2 linked regions of the Anatilimnocola aggregata genome follow. Each later gene encodes a partner of the first gene's protein in a complex. Links are inferred from orthologs where the notes say so. Each region holds a gene or a part of one and is shown on either strand. Other genes may lie near its edges. The genes, in order: tsaD and tsaB.

Region 1 (9,048 bases):
GAAGGCAAGGTCGGCGCTGTCTAAAGGCTGGTTCTGGCGCAGGGTTCGCAGGCCGCACCCCACGCTAGCCAGAGTCGCATCGGTCGCTTCTTTTTACTGAGTAGACAAACATGCGTTGGTACTGGATCGACCGATTTCTGGAGTTTGAACGGGGCAAGCGGGCCGTCGCTATTAAGGCGGTCACGATGTCGGAAGAGCAGCACGACTCGTACTTGCCGGGCTATCCGGTGTTACCGTCGTCTCTCATGATCGAAGGGATGGCTCAGACCGCGGGTATTCTCGTTGGCGAGATGAGTGGCTTTGAGGAACGGGTCGTGTTGGCCAAAATCAACAAGGCTGTCTTTCATGCGCCGACCGAATGTGGCGATACCCTCCGGTATAATGCCGTTCTGCAGGACGTACAAAAGGACGGCGCGATTGCTTCCGTCACGGCTCACGTTGGTGATGAGTTGCGGGCTGAAGTAGACATGATGTTCGCCTTTCTGGATGACCGGTTTCCCAAGGGACCGCTCTTCGATCCAGAAGACTTCCTCGTCATGCTTCGCTCGTTCCACTTGTACGATGTGGGGATCGACGAACACGGTCAGCCGATTAAACCGCCCGAAAGCTACTTGCAGGCCGAAAGTGCGGCCTATAAGGCAGCTGGTTTGATCTAGCCGGCCTTGCCGCCAATGACCACGCGGCGAATGATTCAATTTCAGGATGCCCGGCCGCTGGCCTCGCTGGCGGCTGTCCTCTGAGGAAGATGGTGACGCAGATATGAAACGGCGCGTAGTAGTAACGGGCATCGGCTGCATCAATCCCCTGGGCAACGACGTCGAGACAATGTGGGCGGGACTGAAGGAAGGTAAGTCGGGCGTGGGCTATACCACCGTCTTCGACGCCAGCCGATTTCCCACGCGCATCTCGGCCGAAATCAAGAACTGGGACATCACCGATACCGGTGAAGATCCCAAACTCTGGAGCGAGCGCGCCCGCCACACTCGCTTTGCCGCGGGTGCCGCCAAGCAGGCCGTGAAAATGTCCGGCCTGCAAGACGATAAGAATCTCGACCCGACGCGGTTTGGTGTTTATCTGGGCTGTGGTGAAGGAACCCAGGACTTCATCGCCTTCTCGCGCATGCTCACCAGTTCGCTCACACCCGATGGTGTCGATCTGGCCAAGTACATGCGGGTCGGGCTCGAAACGCTCAGCGCCGTTCAAGAAGTCGAACAAGAACCCAGCATGCCAACTAGTCACCTGGCTGCCATGTTCAATGCTCAAGGCCCCAATGCCAACTGCCTCACCGCGTGTGCGGCCAGCAGCCAGGCCATTGGAGAAGCGACCGAAATCATCCGCCGCGGCGATGCCGACGCCATGCTCTCCGGTGGCGCTCATAGCATGATTCATCCCTTCGGCGTTACCGGGTTTAACCTGCTGACGGCCCTCTCCACCAGCAACGACAATCCGACCAAAGCTTCGCGCCCGTTCGATCGCCTTCGTGATGGTTTCGTGCTGGGCGAAGGGGGAGCGGTAGTCGTGCTCGAAGAACTCGAGTGCGCCAAACGCCGTGGTGCCACCATCCTCGGCGAAATTATGGGTTACGGCACCACTGCCGACGCTTATCGCATTACCGACATCCACCCCGAAGGTCGCGGGGCCATCGCCTGCATGAAAATGGCCATCGAAGATGCCGGCATCACTCCCGCCGACATTCAATACGTGAACGCTCACGGTACCAGCACTTCGGTCAACGACCGCGTCGAATCGTTCGCGTGCAAAACCATCTTCGGCCAGCGGGCGATGCAAACCCCCGTCAGCAGCACCAAGAGCATGATGGGGCACCTGATCGCTGCAGCCGGCGTGACCGAAGCCATTGTTTGCCTGCTGGCCATTCGAGACAACGTCCTGCCGCCGACCATCAATTACGAGAATCCCGATCCCGAGTGCGATCTCGATTACATCCCCAACGTCGCCCGCCAGGCGAAGTGCGACATCGCCCTGAGCAACAGCTTTGGTTTCGGTGGTCAAAACATTTCGCTCGTCGTCGGTCGGTTCAAGGGTTAGCTGCTGACATAGCCCGACGCGGTCAGCGCGGGGTGATCACGCAATCGTAGTTTTTTCGCAGTTCTCCCCCGCGTGCGTCGGGCTCAGGAAATGCAGGTAGCGCTCATGTCCAAAACCATCTTCAAGCGGATCATCGATAAAGAGATTCCGGCCAAGGTGATCTACGAAGATGAATTGTGCCTGGCCTTTCCCGACCTCAACCCCCAGGCGCCTACGCATGTGCTGGTGATTCCCAAAAAGGAAATCGCCAACCTCGCCGCAGCCCTGCAAGAAGACCAGGCGCTCTTAGGTCACCTGCTGCTGGTCATTCAAAAGGTGGCCGGACAGCTGGGGCTCGCGGACGGCTATCGCGTGGTTGCCAACTGCGGCCCACACGGCGGGCAAAGCGTCGATCATCTCCACTTTCACATCCTCGGTGGCCGTCCCATGAAGTGGCCGCCAGGCTAGTTGCCGTGAAAATTATCAATCCCTTCTATGCCGCGCTGATGGTCGTGGGCCTGGTGTTCGCTTTGACGACCTGTGCCTACACGGTGATGACTTCGCGCAAGCTTGACCCGCTGCTCGCCGACGAACCGGGACTGACGCAGGTGATGGAACACCACGGGGTGAAAATCCTCGGTGGCGAGTTGGCAATTCTGGCCGTCCTGACTTTCGCCGCAATCGGCACTGACGACTTCTGGACGCGCCGTCATGAAGCAGCCAAGCGTTCCTCTGGAAATTAGCTTCCCCTTGCCTCATTGCACGCCCTTAAGTCCGTGCATCGAAACAGGAAATTTCCACTATTCTGTTTGTTGTGCAAAGTTTCCTGATTCCTGCAAGGTATTGCCCGACGGCCAGTTGCGCACTTTCGGGTCGTCGTAAGTCCTAGCAACTCGGTGAAACGTTCCAAATTCAATTTCCATAATTTCCGTCTGGTTGCGAGTAAGCACGCTGGTCAGCTAAGCCGACCGTGAATCAGGAAATTTCCGCTATTCTGTTTGTTGTGCAAAGTTTCCTGATTCCTGCAAGGCTTTACTCGGCGGCCAGTTGCGCACTTTCGGGTCGCCGTAAGTCTTTGAAACACGCCGATAGCTCCGGAATTCAATTTCCACAATCTGTTCAGGCCGAATTGCGGGGAGGATTGCTGGTTACCTCCCTAATACAACGCGATAAGCTGCTGACTTTTAGGGAAGGTAATCATCCGCTATTCGCCAGTGTTAATGCGACAAAATGTGCATATATTACGCGCAGTTACTACCAAATTGAAAAAGAGCTTCCCCGCTCTATTAGACGCATGTCCCAGGACTAGTCCGGTCAAACGCAGGAGAGATTTGTAGCCGCTTACGCTGTTACACGTAGGGTGTGGCCGATGTCGCGTCAGTGGTCTTGGCTATGGCAATCGAGTTCACCGCGACGAGGCCCACCAAGGAGGTCCTGAAGGGTGGCAGTCTCGCGTTCCGCGAAAGCGCCGACAAGATTGAAGGAGTGAATGTATGTCAACCCGGTCACCGATAGCGCTTTCGCGGCCAGAGAGATTAGCCAAGCTGCCTTCCCTCACGGTGGGCCTCATCGCGGCTGTGTCCAGCGAGATTGGAAAGCCGGTAGCGCGATTCGACCCACCCTACCAACCAGCGAGAACGGCTACAAAGAATCGTCCCCAACGGCGACTACTTATTTCGCACCAGGCCCGGCAGCACATCGAGGTCCAGGTCGGCGAAATTGCCGGCCGCGAACATTTCCCAGGCAATTGCCCCCATCACGGCGTTGTCGGTGCATAGCTCTGGCGGGGCAAAATGCAACTCGACTCGCAGCTGGTCGCAGACTTCTCGGAGACGCGTGCGAAGCAGCCGGTTCGCAGCCACACCGCCACCAACGCACAGCCTGGGCAACAGGGTGTGCTGCAGAGCGGCCTTCGTTTTTTCGGCGAGACTTTCGACGACGGCAAACTGAAAGCTGGCCGCGATATCGGCAACCTGTTGTTCGCTCAGTGGTGGTGGCCCGTCGATGGGCTGCCCCGGTCCCCAAATTTCATAGCGAACCGCGGTCTTCAAACCGCTAAAGCTGAAATCGAAGCCGCCACTCTTGCCCCGCAAACCGCGCGGGAATTGATACGCGCGCGGATTCCCTTGTTCCGCAGCTTTGGCAATTGCCGGGCCCCCCGGATAAGACAGGCCGAGCAGCGTGGCGACTTTATCGAAGGCCTCGCCCGCGGCATCGTCGATGGTCCCCCCCAGCGGTTCGAACTCGGTCGAAGTCCGGCAGTGATACAAACTGGTATGCCCGCCACTCACAATCAGCCCGAGGCAGGGAAAGACATCGCGCGCGGCGGCCATTCGGCAAGCATAAATGTGCGCGTGCAAATGATTGAGCGCAACGAGCGGTTTCTCTAAGGCCACCGACAGTGCCTTCGCTGCCGAGACGCCGACAATCAGCGAGCCCGCTAAGCCCGGAGTATGCGCGACCGCAATCAAGTCGAGATCGGCGGGCTTAAGCGAGGCGCGGCGAATCGCCTCGTCGATGACTGGCACGATTCGCTCTACGTGGGCGCGGGCCGCCAGTTCTGGCACTACGCCGGCATAGCGGCGGTGGAGTTCTTCCTGCGAGGCAACGACGGACGACAACACTTGCAAGTCGTCGGTAATGATGGCGGCGGCTGTTTCGTCGCAGGTCGATTCAATCGCCAGCAAAAAGCGCCGGCCGCGGGCAGGCTCCGTCATTTCGCGGCGGCCTGCTTATCGGCCACGATTTTGGCGGCCTTCTCGACCAGGAACTCGCGAGCCTTTTCGAGCGTCTTGTCGACGAACGCTTCGCTCGGCTTCGCATCCCCTTCAGCGGCCTTCGGAGCGCGAATCATGTCTCGTTCGCGGCGATCTTCCAGCCAGCGAGTGTCTTCATCCTTTGAGGTTTTCACTTCAAAGCCTTCGTTCGGCTTCACGCCCCACTCATCCTCGTCTTTGTCACCTTCGTGACGATGAATGTTCTTGCCGCTGGGTCGCAAGTATCCGGCGGTTGTCAGCTTGAGTGCGCTCTTGCCGGATTCGAGTTCCACGATGTTCTGCACACTCCCTTTGCCCCAACTGCGCTCGCCGATGACGGTGGCGCGGTTGTGATCTTGCAGACAAGCGGCCACGATTTCACTCGCACTGGCGCTATAGTGATTCACCAGCACCACCATCGGCACGTCGCCAAAAGTACCTTCCTTCTTCGCCTTCCAGACTCGCTCGGGGGCGTTACGTCCCGCGGTGCTGACGATCTTCCCCTCGTCGACGAACAGATCGCAGACTTCGATGCCGGTGCTCAGCAGCCCGCCGGGATTGAAGCGCAGATCAAGAATCAGCCCTTTCATTTCAGCCTTAGTCAGGTCGCCGAGGACTTGCCGCAGGTCGTCGGCAGTATGGCGGGCAAAATTGGTGATGCGGATGTAAGCGATCTTCTTATCGCCATCGAGAAAATAGTTCCAAGTGAAGTCGGCCTCGCGATGATCGCCAATGACCGAATCGACCCGAATCAGCTCGCGCTTGACTTCCAACTCGGCCACGCGGTCTTCAGAAACATGCTTCACCTTGATCTTCACCGGCGTGCCGATCTTCCCCTTCATCCGCTTCACAGCTTCGTCGAGCGTGATCCCCTTGGTGGGCTGACCCTCGATCTCCATGATGACGTCGCCGCCACGCAGGCCGGCGTTAAAGGCGGGCGTGCGAAAGATCGGGCTGATGATTGTCAACTCGCCACTCTCGACCGAGACAGTGATGCCGATGCCGCCAAATTCGTTTTCGACACTGCTGCGAAATTTCTCCAGGTCGTTGGGCGGGATGTAACTTGAGTAGGGATCGAGTTTTGTCAGCATTCCCTTAATCGCCGCTTCGAGTAGTTCGCGGCGATCGATCTCTTTCACATAGTTCCGTTCGACCTGATCGAGCGAATCAGTAAAGAGCCGGAGCAGTTCGTAATCGAGCGTATCTTGCGGGGGCTTCTTTTCGGGAACTGATTCTTTCTTCTCTGCGGGCTTGGCCGGCGCTTCCTGACCGTGAACTTGATCGGCGAGAGAACCTAAAGGAAGGATGCCAATTGCCAGAAACAGAACAATCCACGAGCGGGGGCGGAGCGAGCAAGCTGGCAGCGGCATACAGGTCAATCCTTTTTCAGGGCCTGGTTCGGAACTCATAGCGGCCACCTTCAAGTATAGGTACGACCGCCTCGCGGAACAATTCAGCAAATTCGCTCGTTACTCAGGCTTTACTTCCCACAACTTCCCAGCCCTTCCGATACTCCCGTTTCAAGTACTGATTCGCTTCGGGCTGATTGGTGAAGGCGAGTTTCTCGGCATTCCATTCGAGCGTTTCGCCTTTGAAGCGCGAGGCGACGCCGCCAAGGAGCACAGCTTCGGTTAGGGGGCCGGAATATGCGAAGCTGGCGGAAGTGGTGCCATTGCCGCGAACGGCTTCAACAAACTGCTGCCAGTGATTGGCCGGCTCGAGCTTAGGGCGCTCGAAGGCCAGTTCCTCTTTGCCGTCTGGCTGTAGCAAGATTGGCGCACTGACGTGAGGCAGAATCATCAGCCCTTTGGTGCCAATGAAGACCGATCCTTGACTGGGCAACTTTCGTTCGCCCAGCAGGGCCGCAATCTCAGCGGACGGCCGTTGATCGCCGTCGTACCAGGTGACGTTTACCGTCTTTCCCTCGGTGAACTTGTTGCCGGGGAAGGTGTAAAACACCTTGGCGTCGATGGCCCAGTTCGTTTCGGTGGGCACGGGACCATCCGACTTCACCGACAGCGGTGCTGTGAGGGCGAGGGCGGCAAAGACCGGGTCGTAGATGTGGCAGCCCATATCGCCGAAGGTGCCGGTGCCAAAATCGAGCCGCTTGCGCCAATTGCCGGGGTGGTAATAACCGCCCCCGATGTAAGGCCGCTCGGCAGCCACGCCTAACCAGCCGTTCCAATCGAGCGCTGCTGGGGGAGTGGCGGTCGTTTCGGGCAGTGGGGACGAATCGCCCCACTTCTTACTGCTCCAGGTGTGAACTTCCTTCACCAGGCCAATTGCACCCGCTTGGATCAAGTGAACGGCCATGCGGTAGTCGTTACTGCTGTGGACTTGAATGCCCATCTGCGTCACCAGCTTTTTGGCCTTCGCGGTTTCGGCCAGTTGGCGGCACTCGCTTACGTTGTGGGCCAGCGGCTTTTGGCCGTAAACGTTCAAGCCGTAGTGCATCGCGCTCAACCCAATCGGCGCGTGCATGTGATCGGGGGTCGAGACGTTCACGCTGTCGAGATTTTTGTGTTCCTTATCGAGCAGTTCGCGCCAGTCTTGATAAACCCGCAAGTCGGGCTGTTTGGCTTTGGCCGCATTCGCTCGGTCCATGTCGACGTCGGCAATCGCTACTAGTTGCACGTTTGGGACTCGAGAAATCGCTCCCCAGTCGGCAGCGGCCATGCCCGAGGCCCCAAAGCTGGCATGGCGAACCTTCTCGCTGGGTGGTGCCGACTTGAGCGTGCGAACAAACCACGGCGCGGTAATGGTGGTCGCGGCGGCAACTTTCAGGAAGGAACGGCGAGAAGGTGTCGTGGGCGTGACGCGAGACATGGCGAGCTCCTGGGGTGCGGAAGGCGGAGTGCGAATTGGGAGAGGGATGCAGGCTAAACCAGTTCGACATACCATACCAGCGCCAGCGGCCAAGTGGCATAATTGGAACCAAGTCGTTCCAGCTCCATTGTTGATCGACCCCAGCCACCCAACTCTTTTCTCCGAGGTCACCGATGTCTGCCGGTTACAACGATGGTGGAATGCAACGCCGTCGCCCATTTGCGATTAAGCTTGCGCCGATCCTCATCGGACTCGTGGCCGTTGGTTGGATGGCACTCCGGGGCTGTCAGCAGGGGCCATTTGGCCGGCAGCAGATCGTGGCCATGAACGCGCAAGAAGAGAAGGCGCTCGGGCTGCAAGCGTTTGAAGAGACGCTCAGCGATGCGCGCGTGATTCGCATGGGGATGGAAGTTGCCGAAGTGAAGGACGTGGCCCAGCGCTTGGTTGCAGCGACTCAGAACCCCGCTTTTCTGGCCTCGACGCAACAGGCTGCGCAGCAAATGGACTGGGCGGTGGAAGTGGTCGATAGCAAGGAAGTGAACGCCTTTTGCTTGCCGGGCGGCAAGATGGTTGTCTATACCGGCATTCTCCCGGTCGCCGAGACCGAAGCAGGACTGGCCACGGTTCTTGGGCACGAAATCGCCCATGCCTTGGCCCATCATGGTGCCGAGCGTATGGCCAAATCGAAAATGGCCGAAATCCTGCTGAACTCAGCCAATAGTTCGCTCAGCGAGATGGATCCGGCGCAACGTGAGACGATCTTGAAAACGCTCAATGCTGGGGCGAAGTACGGCATTCTGAAATATAGTCGCGACCATGAATCGGAGGCCGATCACATGGGGCTGTTGCTGATGGCAGCGGCCGGTTTTGATCCGCAAGAGTCGATTCACTTTTGGGAACGCATGCAGCAGGCAACGGCCGGTGGTCAGCGACCTGCTGAGTTCGCTTCGACCCACCCTAGCCATGAGACTCGCATCAGCGATCTGCGCGAGTGGATGCCCGAAGCCATGAAGTTGTATCAAGCGCGAAAGTAAACCTCTGCTTGCTTCTCAGCTGACGCGTCGTTCGAATCGCGTGGAAATTGCCGAATCGCTGTGTTAGGGTACTATCAGACCACTTGCCTGGTTCCCGCCTGACAAACTCCAACCAAACTACTGCTGGGCTTCTGCATGCCGCGGCTTTCCTCTCTCTCCGCTTCTATCTGCCAGATCTCGCGAGCGATTCTTGCTGTCGGCCTATTCGCCCGTGCGACCTTCGCTGCCGACTTCGAGCCCAAATCGATCGAGTTCTTTGAAGCCAAGATTCGCCCGGTGCTGATGAAGCACTGCTACGAATGTCATTCGGTTGAAATCAAAGAACTGCGGGCCGGATTGCTGGTGGATAGTCGCGACGGTCTGCGCAAAGGGGGTGACACCGGTCCTGCGGTGGTTCCCGGCGATGC
Region 2 (8,811 bases), 3.4 Mb from region 1 along the record:
CCGCTTGTCCCAGCGCGGATCTTGTGACACCCGCCAGGGCGAAACTGGTGAGCATCAGTCCAAGGAAGAGTCGGCCGAACAAAGAAGACCACGTTTCACCTACTGACGGATGAACAGGCATGTCATCCTCCTTACAAAACTTCGAGCAACTCTGGGCGCATTCGACCACGCGATCCCAAATTAAGCAACTTGCAAGCCTTGGCAGCTGTCGTGCCGCGAAAAATGCTAGCCGGCAGTAGCAATTGGCTGCTGACAAGGCGTCGTTCAATTCCCGAAGAATAACCGTTGCTTGCACTTAGCACGACAGCAATGCGGGCAATTTCAGCGTCTAATCTCTACTTCGACGAACTCACTCGGCCGCTGCAGCCCAAACCGCCACTCCCAGAAATGAAGTCAAGCTGACTACAGGTTGTCGCGATTTTGAGTTGCCCGCAGCTGCGCCAAGCGCCGCCGGCTACAAAATCACAACTATGGCAAGTCGCCTGCAGGATCTGTCGAAGTTCGCTCGTTGTCAGACTCTCAGAACTTCGTATCAGGGGCGTCGCAGCCGAGGGTTTATCAACACCCCCCTTTTGCGTGCAACACCTGCAAACCTTTCCCCCACAATGAATTGCGCCTAACTTGCAAGTTCTGAAATCATCCTCTTTGTTGATAAACCCCGGCACACCCGACCGCCGTTGCACCATTGCACGCAAAGCAAACGAACAGTCGCGCGTAACGGCGCGAACTCTTTCCGGCCGCGCAGGCGAGACGCTTCTTCCACCAAGTTGCCAAAACGGGCACTTTATTTATAACTACATAGTCACCACTTGTAAATCATTTGTCGATTAACTATTTCGTTTGGTCAGACGCCGCGAAGCTATCGGAGCTGCGATCCTGATTGACCGGAACTCTGCGGGGTCGAGTTGGTTTAGAATTTTGAGTCGATGAGCCATTTGGACTGCCGCAAACTGGGATGGTGACCGATGCGTGAATTCTATGTCTGGCGATTTTTGCTGGCCCCGCTGTTTGCCGCCTGGCTCGTCGTCTCACCGGAAGTATCGTTGATGGCCGCGGAACCTGTCGCCGATCCTACGAATCCAGAGCACCACAAATTAGCCGCCGAGTATAGCGCCGCACGCAAAGGTTTGAGCGTGCTCGTCCGCGTCGACGGAAAGGAGGTCTTTGCCGACTACACCAACGGCGGTGGCCAGAACCGGGCACACGAATTGGCCAGCGGCACGAAGAGCTTTAACGGGATAATGGCAGCTGCTGCGATTCAAGACGGGTTGATCAAGTCGTGGGATGAAAAGGTCAGCGATACCATCACCGAATGGAAAGATGACGAGACCAAACAGAACATCACGCTGCGGCACCTGCTCAGCCTGACCAGCGGCATGGGTGGCGGCCAAATTGCCCGCGTGCCTACTTTTGCTGATGCAATTCAAACGACCGTGCGTTTTGAACCCGGCCAGCGCTTTCAGTACGGACCGGCTCCCTTTCAAACCTTTGGCGAATTGTTGCGTCGCAAACTCAGCGAGACTAAGGAAACACCACTCGACTATCTGCAACGGCGGATCTTCAAACCCATCGACCTGCAAGTCGGCAGTTGGCGCAAGGGGGTCGATGGTATGCCACACTTGCCGTCCGGCGCACACTTAACGGCCCCCGAGTGGGCCAAGTTTGGCGAACTCGTGCGTGCCGGTGGCAGTTGGAACGGCAAGGAAATTGTGCAGCAAAAACTGCTTGACGAGTGCTTCATTCCCGCCAAAGCGAATCCCGCTTATGGCCTCACCTGGTGGCTCGCCAGCGCCGCCAACAATCAGCGGGCGGCGCTCTTTCCAGCGCTCGCGCGGGCAGCGAAAGGGGACGGCGCTCAACCCCTGCGTGTGCCCGATTTGGTTCAAGCCGCTGGCGCCGGCAATCAGCGTTTGTATATCAGCCGGCAGTTGAAGCTCGTCGTCGTGCGCCAGGCCGGCGGCATTTTGGAAGCTCTCGGCGGTCGCGACGCTACGGAATGGAGCGATCGCGAATTCCTCGCGCGCCTGCTCTACGGAACCGACGCTGCGGGAAAGAAGTTGTAGAGGTTGTCGGTAACTGACATCTGATTTACCCTGGAGTGAAAAGGAACCTTCACAGATGTCCGCCGCTCCTACTCGCCGAATCTCCGCCGCAGAGTACTTAGAACTCGACCGCGCTGCCGGCGAAAGATTCCAGTATTACCGAGGCGAGATGTTCGCCATGGCGGGCGGAACAAAGAACCATAATCGAATTGGCCGAAATCTCTTGGTCAGCCTGGAAAACCGATTCCGGCAGAAACTTCGCCGTTGCGAAGCATTTTCGTCCGACATGCGAGTGCGCGTTGATGCTGAGAAACTTTATACGTATCCCGATGTAACTGTGGTTTGCGGTCCGCCTGAATTCCTCGACAAACGCGAAGATACGCTCCTGAATCCAGTCGTGGTGATTGAGGTATTGTCACCATCGACAGAACACTTTGATCGGGGCAGCAAGTTCGAGATGTATCGAAATCTGGTTTCGCTGCATGAATATGTACTCATTGCGCAGCACAAAACCCTCGTCGAACGGTTCTTGCGCGAAGTTGATGGGTCGTGGAAACTAACGCTGGCAGACAACTTGGCTGGCCAATTGGAACTTGCTTCTATTGACGTGACCCTACCGCTCAGCGAGATCTATTTCGACGTCGACTTTCCACCAGCACCCCTAGAACAACCAAGCGAATTGAAGGCACCGGACTTCGACGAATCGAATCGCCCGTACTAACGCCCCGTGACCAACCGGTCGCCGAGCATGTTGTTCAGTTGGGGAATGTCGTAGATCTTTTCGCGCGTCGTTTCGACGGGATATTCCAAGCGCCGATAGGTGACTGACGCATCTTCCAAGATCACGTAGCAGGCCCGCGGGTCGCCATCGCGCGGCTGCCCGACACTGCCGACATTCACCATCGCCTTATCGGTACTCAAGCGATACTGATAATTGCACTCTTCGGGCGTGATGAAACGATAGTCGGGCGTAAAGACGCCGGGCAAATGCGTGTGTCCCTGCAAACAGTATTTTTGAATGCGATTGAAAAGCGCATCCATTTTTCGTTGGTTGTAAATGTCCTCGGGAAAGACATATTCATTCGTGGGTTCGCGGGGCGAACCATGCACAAACAAAAAGTCTCCCTCCGATAAGGTTCGATGGAGTTCGCCCAGAAAGTCCCAACGACGATTTCGCTGCGAAGGAGTTCCCGGACCATCTTCCAACTGTTCGCGCGTCCAATAGATGGCCTGCTGAGCGACCGGATTGAAGCCATCGGGATCGAACAGCGTCGCCTGATCGTGGTTGCCGAGGATCGTGGCCTCGCAATGTTCGATCACTTCGTCCAGGCACTCGCACGGGTTGGGCCCATATCCGACAATATCGCCCAGGCAATAGATCTGGCTCACGCCCTGCTGACGGATATCGGCGAGGACGACGCGCAGCGCCTCCAAGTTGCCGTGAATATCGCTGATCAGAGCACGCTTCACGCGGGTGAACCTTTCCGAGCCTGACGATGGTTTCTATTCTTTCCGCTGTGCCTGTGCGGAGCGAATGAGGACGGACAGCAGCTGCGATCAGCCGCCTGCTCACACTGATCAACGCGCCAGCAAGTCTAAGACTACGTTGGACTTTGGTCAATATCGGCGAAACTTGAGCAGCTCCTGCGAGACGTGACTTAGCGGTTTTTCGACCCGCTGGTCATTTTGGCGCAGGGCCTATATCAATTATCGCTTCCCCTTCTCTCGCGGTTGCTTGATTTCCCTAGATTTTATCGAAAGCCCCCTCGAATGACGGTGTGGACCCTAGCGCTCGAAACGGTGGCAACGGCTGGATCGGTCGCGTTGTTACAGGGAACTGAAGTTGTGGCCGAGCAACAACTTCCTGCCGATTCGCGCTCGGCCCGCACCCTCGCCACGGCGATCAACCAGCTGTGGCAAGGGGCAGGTAAGCCGCCAATCCACTTGGTGGCGGTGGCCAGCGGCCCGGGTTCGTTCACCGGTTTAAGGGTCGGCATCACGACGGCCAAGACCCTGGCTTTTGCTTGGGGAGCGAGGCTAATCGGCGTGAACACGCTCACCGCAATCGCGTTTCAAGCAAAAACCGAGGACTTAGCGTTACATGTCGTCCTTGATGCTCAGCGAAAGGAGTTGTTTCTGGCGACGTTGCAGCGGGTCACTCCCCAAGCTCAATGGGAGCGGCAGGGAACAGACATAATTGTCACCGCCACCGATTGGCTGCAATCGCTGACCGCAAATCCCGTTTCCAGCGTCGCCGTTTCAGGGCCCGCGCTAAACAAACTGCGGGAATCCCTACCCGCGGGCACTTCAGTGGTCGACCCGCAACATTGGCACCCGCAGGCAGCGACGATCGGACTGCTCGCCCTCCAGGCCTTCGCAGCAAACCAACCCGACGAGTTGTGGACTCTGGCGCCACACTACATGCGGGTCAGTTATGCGGAAGAGAAGAAGCCTGCGGCTAAAGCGATCGACGCCTAAGTGTCTATAGACCTTGGCCGTACCTTCCATTCTTCAATCTGCACTTGATCGGCCCCCTTGCGCGCCGCGGCTCATGTTAAAATAAACCTCACGCTCACATGCCAACGCCCAGTTCCGTCGGATGCCCGCTCATGCCCGTGCAAATGCAGTTGTCGAGGATCATCATCAGCGAGATCAACGAACAGCAGTTGATTTATCTGAAAGAAGTCGAAGGGGATCGCCAGTTTCCCATTCTGATCGGCCTGTTCGAAGCGCAGGCCATCAACAGCGGCGTGAAGCGCATTCGCTCACCGCGCCCACGGACGCACGAACTGCTGGTCGGGGCAATCGAGTCGATGGGTGGCGAACTCGATAGCATCGTCATCAGCGAGTTGAAGGACCACATCTACTTTGCCCGCGTGCGAGTGCGCAAAGAGGGTGAGATCATCGAAATTGATTCTCGCCCCAGCGATGCCATCGCGGTCGCCTTCGCTTGCGAACCTCCGCTGCCGATTTACGTGTCCGAAGAAGTGCTTGATGAAAGTACAGGCAGCTAAACCTTACGTCCGGCAACCAAAGATTGACATTGTCCGGACAATTCCTCTCTCTGACTCCCTCTCTCCCTGACACCAGGAGTAACTCAATGCTCATTCAAGTGAATACCGACAACCACATCGAAGGCAAGACTTCGCTGCAAGATTGGGTCCGCAATGAAGTCGATTCCTCGCTCGGTCGCTTTCAGCCGCAACTGACACGCGTAGAAGTCTTTTTGTCGGATGTAAATAGTCACAAAAAGTCGGAAGTCGACAAGCAATGTACGGTCGAAGCGCGCTGGTCGGGGCTTGACCCCATTGCCGTCACCAAGAACTCTCCCACCGTCGAAGAAGCCCTCGCCGCCGCGCTCGATTCCATGATCATCACGCTCGACAGCCGCATTGAAAAACTGCGCGATGCGAAGCGTCATTCATCCATGGGCAGCGGCGGGGCAGAAATCTGATGTGCTGAAAAACATCTGCAATCGGTTTGAGTCCTCTTTGACCAAACCGTAGAATCCGACGTGTTCCGCACGCAATCCAGTGGTCATGCACCGAGGCGAGGGACACGTCATGATTCGCTCTTGGCAGCCGCTGTTGGTCTCTAGCTTCGCACTCCTCTTGGCAGCGGCGAATGCCGATGCCCAGCAGTTGCGACAACCAACTCGACGGCCGTATCAATCTGCTTCTGAACGGACTGCCACCGCTGGTGGATCTCGAGTTTCCCATGCCAAAGCATCGCCCTACCCGGTGCGAAATGGCTTCTACTATGCAACTGTGCATTCGTTCGACGCTAAGTTTAACTCGCTCAACCTGATCTTCGAACCAACCAAACGTAAGCAGGAAGTGTATCTCACGTACGTCGATCTATTGAAAACTCGCAACTCGCCGCAGGGGCCTGAAAATGCAAACAAGGCCTCAGAATTGATCGGCAAGCGAGGAGTTTTTTATATTTACGCCAACCTGTACGACCTTCCGATCGACTTGCCAGGCCAGAAAATCGCCAGACAGTTCGGGACTCTCTGCACGTCGCAGATGACGTTTTTGCCTGAGCCTGCCGCACTTGGAAACAAGGTTGACGCAGTCTTGGCACATGTCGTGAAGTACGATCCCAATCGCGCAGAATCACTATTTGGCACTTTGCAGCAACATGAATACCACCGAAAAAAGTCCTCGCAACGATTGCTCCTGGCGCGCTTAATTATCAAGGGAAATGGGAAAATTGCGGACATTAAAACCACACGGTGGTCGACTGTCATCGACGAAAGCGGCTATCTCGTGACAAACTTTTCTCCCGCGGAGGAAGAAATTATCGGTGTGCAATTAGAAAACTTCATGCCCTTGCAGTTACCCTTGGCTGCAGGAGATGGCCCCTTGGTGCTCGGCGATGTGAAACTCATGCCACCAAAGCCAGAAGAATTAGCCACGCTGAAGTTCTCATTTAGCAAGCCACTGCGAGAAGCACTTGGCACCAAAGGAGAATTCTTTTTCGACCTGAGACTCGTTCCAATCAACGAACTACCAAGCGATAGTACCGAACAGAAAGTGATCGATCAACTCTTCACCTATTCCTATCGCAGTCCGATTCCACTTCCTGCTGACTTCAGTTACCAACTCGCGCCGGGCAGCTACGTGGTAGGAATTTACGCTCCAGGACGTGATGCATACTTCGAAAACTACACCTTGCGTGCTGGACAAGTTGTTGACGCCAAGCCGATCGATATGCCTCCTTTGACGTTCGTAGTGGCTCGCTATAGTTACCATGGTCCCGATCACTTAAATCCCAAACGCGGCGAACACGTCACCTCGGGAGTCGCGAATTACGTCACCAACCAGATGAGTTACCTGGGACCACTTCAAGGTGGCCTGTTTAACCAGTTTGTCGGGATTGATTTGGTGAAAATGCCTGAAATGTCTTTGTCGGGTTTGTACCGCGATGAGAAGCACAGGCTGTTCTTCTCTGCGGGGCCCGGCAAATGGAAGGTGCAAGATTTAGGTCAAGGAACTTTGGAGAAGATGCAAAAAGTCGAGACTAAGCACGTTCCACTCCTACCAGCCGAGAGTTTTCGGGAGCAGAAGGTCGCGTTCGAAGTCGATTCCCAACCCACTGAGTTCGACTACCAATATTTTCCCATCGAGGAGGGAAATATTTATCGACTCGAACAAGAGAAAGCGACGCTGCTACTGGAGATATTCCAGGTCACGACCAAATTTGAGGACTACTTAAACAACGAGACCCGCGGCCTTAAGCAAAAGTGAATTGTTCTCCATGTCGAATCCCTTCGAATCACCCCAGCATCCGTCGGAACCACGCTCTGCAGGGCACGGCCAAGGAGATTCCACAGGCGGCCTGATTCCTTATAAGAACATGCCGGCGCTGCTGGCGTACTACATCGGCATTGTGTCGATGTTGTGCTGCTTCTTCGGACTGCCAATCGGCATCGTGGCGGTCGTGCTGGGAGTCATGGGCTTGCAGAAGCGAGCGCGGGAGCCCGAAGTAAAAGGCTCCGTTCATGCCTGGATTGGCATCATCTGCGGCGTGATCTCTACCATCGGCGCAATTGCGATGATTGCAATCATCGTTGTAGGAGTCATCTCAGCCTAAGGATACTTCTCGCGGACGATCGCCTGATCGTCCGCACAGAGCATCGAAATTGGCATGTTGATGACCTTGCCGTCGGTGCGACGCAGTTGCACGTGATCGAATTCGAAATCGATTAGTTCCGCTTTGATCTTGTGCTGTCCCGTGGCATCCGTCCATTCGCGGATTTTTGCTTCGCTTACCGGCTTCAATGCCGCCGGGATAGCGGGATTCGCAGCGGGCGTCGAAGTGGTCGGTTCAAGCCGCTCATCGCTAGGCTTGGCAACAAAGAGCGAGTCATCTTCAGACTCGCCACTCTCCTTGGTCTCGCCGGGCTTGGGTGTCAGCGGTTTTAGAGCCGATGGCAAACCGGAAGCAGCAACCTGCACGTGAGGATCCTTTTCGAGCCGAATGCGATCCAGCGAAACCACTTCCATCACGCCGTTCGTGGAATAGCGGATTCTGGTCAGAATCCCGCGTTTGAGCATCACGACGGCCGGATACCACTTCTTGTCAGAGAAGACGTAAACCAAATCTCTTGGCTTAAATTGCGAAACATCCGTCGCTGGAAAACCGGGAGGAGGAGCATTTTCTTCGTTCCCACCAGCAACTGGGTTAGCGCCCGGTTGCGGAATCGGAACCGGTGTAAACGAAGGAGCGACAGGCTGAAAACTGGGTGCTGGTTCGAAACTGGGTACCGGCGCGGGCTGGAAATTGGGAGTGGGCGCCGGCTGAAAGCTAGGCGTTACGGGTTGAAAACTGGGGGGTGGACTGGGCTGAGTACTGGGGAGGCTTGGGGGTGGAGCCTCGGGTGGCACAAAGGGCTTAACTGTCACCGACACAAACTTGTAAGGCCGATTCGTCCGACCAAATATCTCTCGCTCACCCGGCGGCAACGCTTGTTGCTTTTTTAGATAATCCGCAAACGCTTCGGCCCCTGGCTCTACTTTTTGCTTTTCCGCTGACTTAAGCAGCGCGAATGCACCCACGCCCAGGGCTATCACGCCGGCAACAAACAGCAGTACCAATCCCAGGATGATGCCGCTAATTAGCAGCGGGACCTTGAGATTCAAGCCCGATCGCTGCGGTCCAGGACCTGGAGCAAACGGATCACTACCTGGCTGTCCATAGGGATAGCCCATTACCACAGCCCTTTTGATTTGCGATCAGAAACTCAATCAACGTGGCAGGCCGCAGA

The links.
Region 2: the proteins of tsaD (region 1) and tsaB are in contact, whole or in part, in a solved structure (PDB 4WQ4), measured with the Escherichia coli proteins. The link is inferred for Anatilimnocola aggregata from one-to-one orthologs.

What each region holds. Positions count from the first base shown.
Region 1 is NZ_CP036274.1:6,992,564-7,001,611, reverse strand. The notes cover bases 2,718-5,717. They hold tsaD (tRNA (adenosine(37)-N6)-threonylcarbamoyltransferase complex transferase subunit TsaD), read right to left. Parts: upstream 4,743-5,717; coding sequence 3,693-4,742; downstream 2,718-3,692. Other genes in these bases: ETAA8_RS26335 (S41 family peptidase), read right to left, coding at 4,739-5,717; ETAA8_RS26345 (hypothetical protein), read left to right, coding at 2,996-3,334; ETAA8_RS26350 (hypothetical protein), read left to right, coding at 2,718-2,768. Outside these bases: ETAA8_RS35740 (acyl carrier protein), read left to right, coding at 1-24; ETAA8_RS26365 (3-hydroxyacyl-ACP dehydratase FabZ family protein), read left to right, coding at 111-656; ETAA8_RS26360 (beta-ketoacyl-[acyl-carrier-protein] synthase family protein), read left to right, coding at 760-2,046; ETAA8_RS26355 (histidine triad nucleotide-binding protein), read left to right, coding at 2,152-2,493; more of ETAA8_RS26350, read left to right, coding at 2,499-2,717; more of ETAA8_RS26335, read right to left, coding at 5,718-6,151; ETAA8_RS26330 (Gfo/Idh/MocA family protein), read right to left, coding at 6,255-7,607; ETAA8_RS26325 (M48 family metallopeptidase), read left to right, coding at 7,781-8,641; ETAA8_RS26320 (PSD1 and planctomycete cytochrome C domain-containing protein), read left to right, coding at 8,777-9,048.
Region 2 is NZ_CP036274.1:3,617,794-3,626,604, reverse strand. The notes cover bases 2,904-5,666. They hold tsaB (tRNA (adenosine(37)-N6)-threonylcarbamoyltransferase complex dimerization subunit type 1 TsaB), read left to right. Parts: upstream 2,904-3,812; coding sequence 3,813-4,520; downstream 4,521-5,666. Other genes in these bases: ETAA8_RS13810 (hypothetical protein), read left to right, coding at 5,654-5,666; ETAA8_RS13815 (HPF/RaiA family ribosome-associated protein), read left to right, coding at 5,143-5,496; ETAA8_RS13820 (bifunctional nuclease family protein), read left to right, coding at 4,652-5,056; ETAA8_RS13830 (metallophosphoesterase family protein), read right to left, coding at 2,904-3,512. In the rest of the region: ETAA8_RS13845 (YXWGXW repeat-containing protein), read right to left, coding at 1-121; ETAA8_RS13840 (serine hydrolase domain-containing protein), read left to right, coding at 966-2,063; ETAA8_RS13835 (Uma2 family endonuclease), read left to right, coding at 2,119-2,763; more of ETAA8_RS13830, read right to left, coding at 2,760-2,903; more of ETAA8_RS13810, read left to right, coding at 5,667-7,291; ETAA8_RS13805 (DUF4190 domain-containing protein), read left to right, coding at 7,302-7,637; ETAA8_RS35590 (SHD1 domain-containing protein), read right to left, coding at 7,634-8,755. UniProt on the Escherichia coli protein: Required for the formation of a threonylcarbamoyl group on adenosine at position 37 (t(6)A37) in tRNAs that read codons beginning with adenine.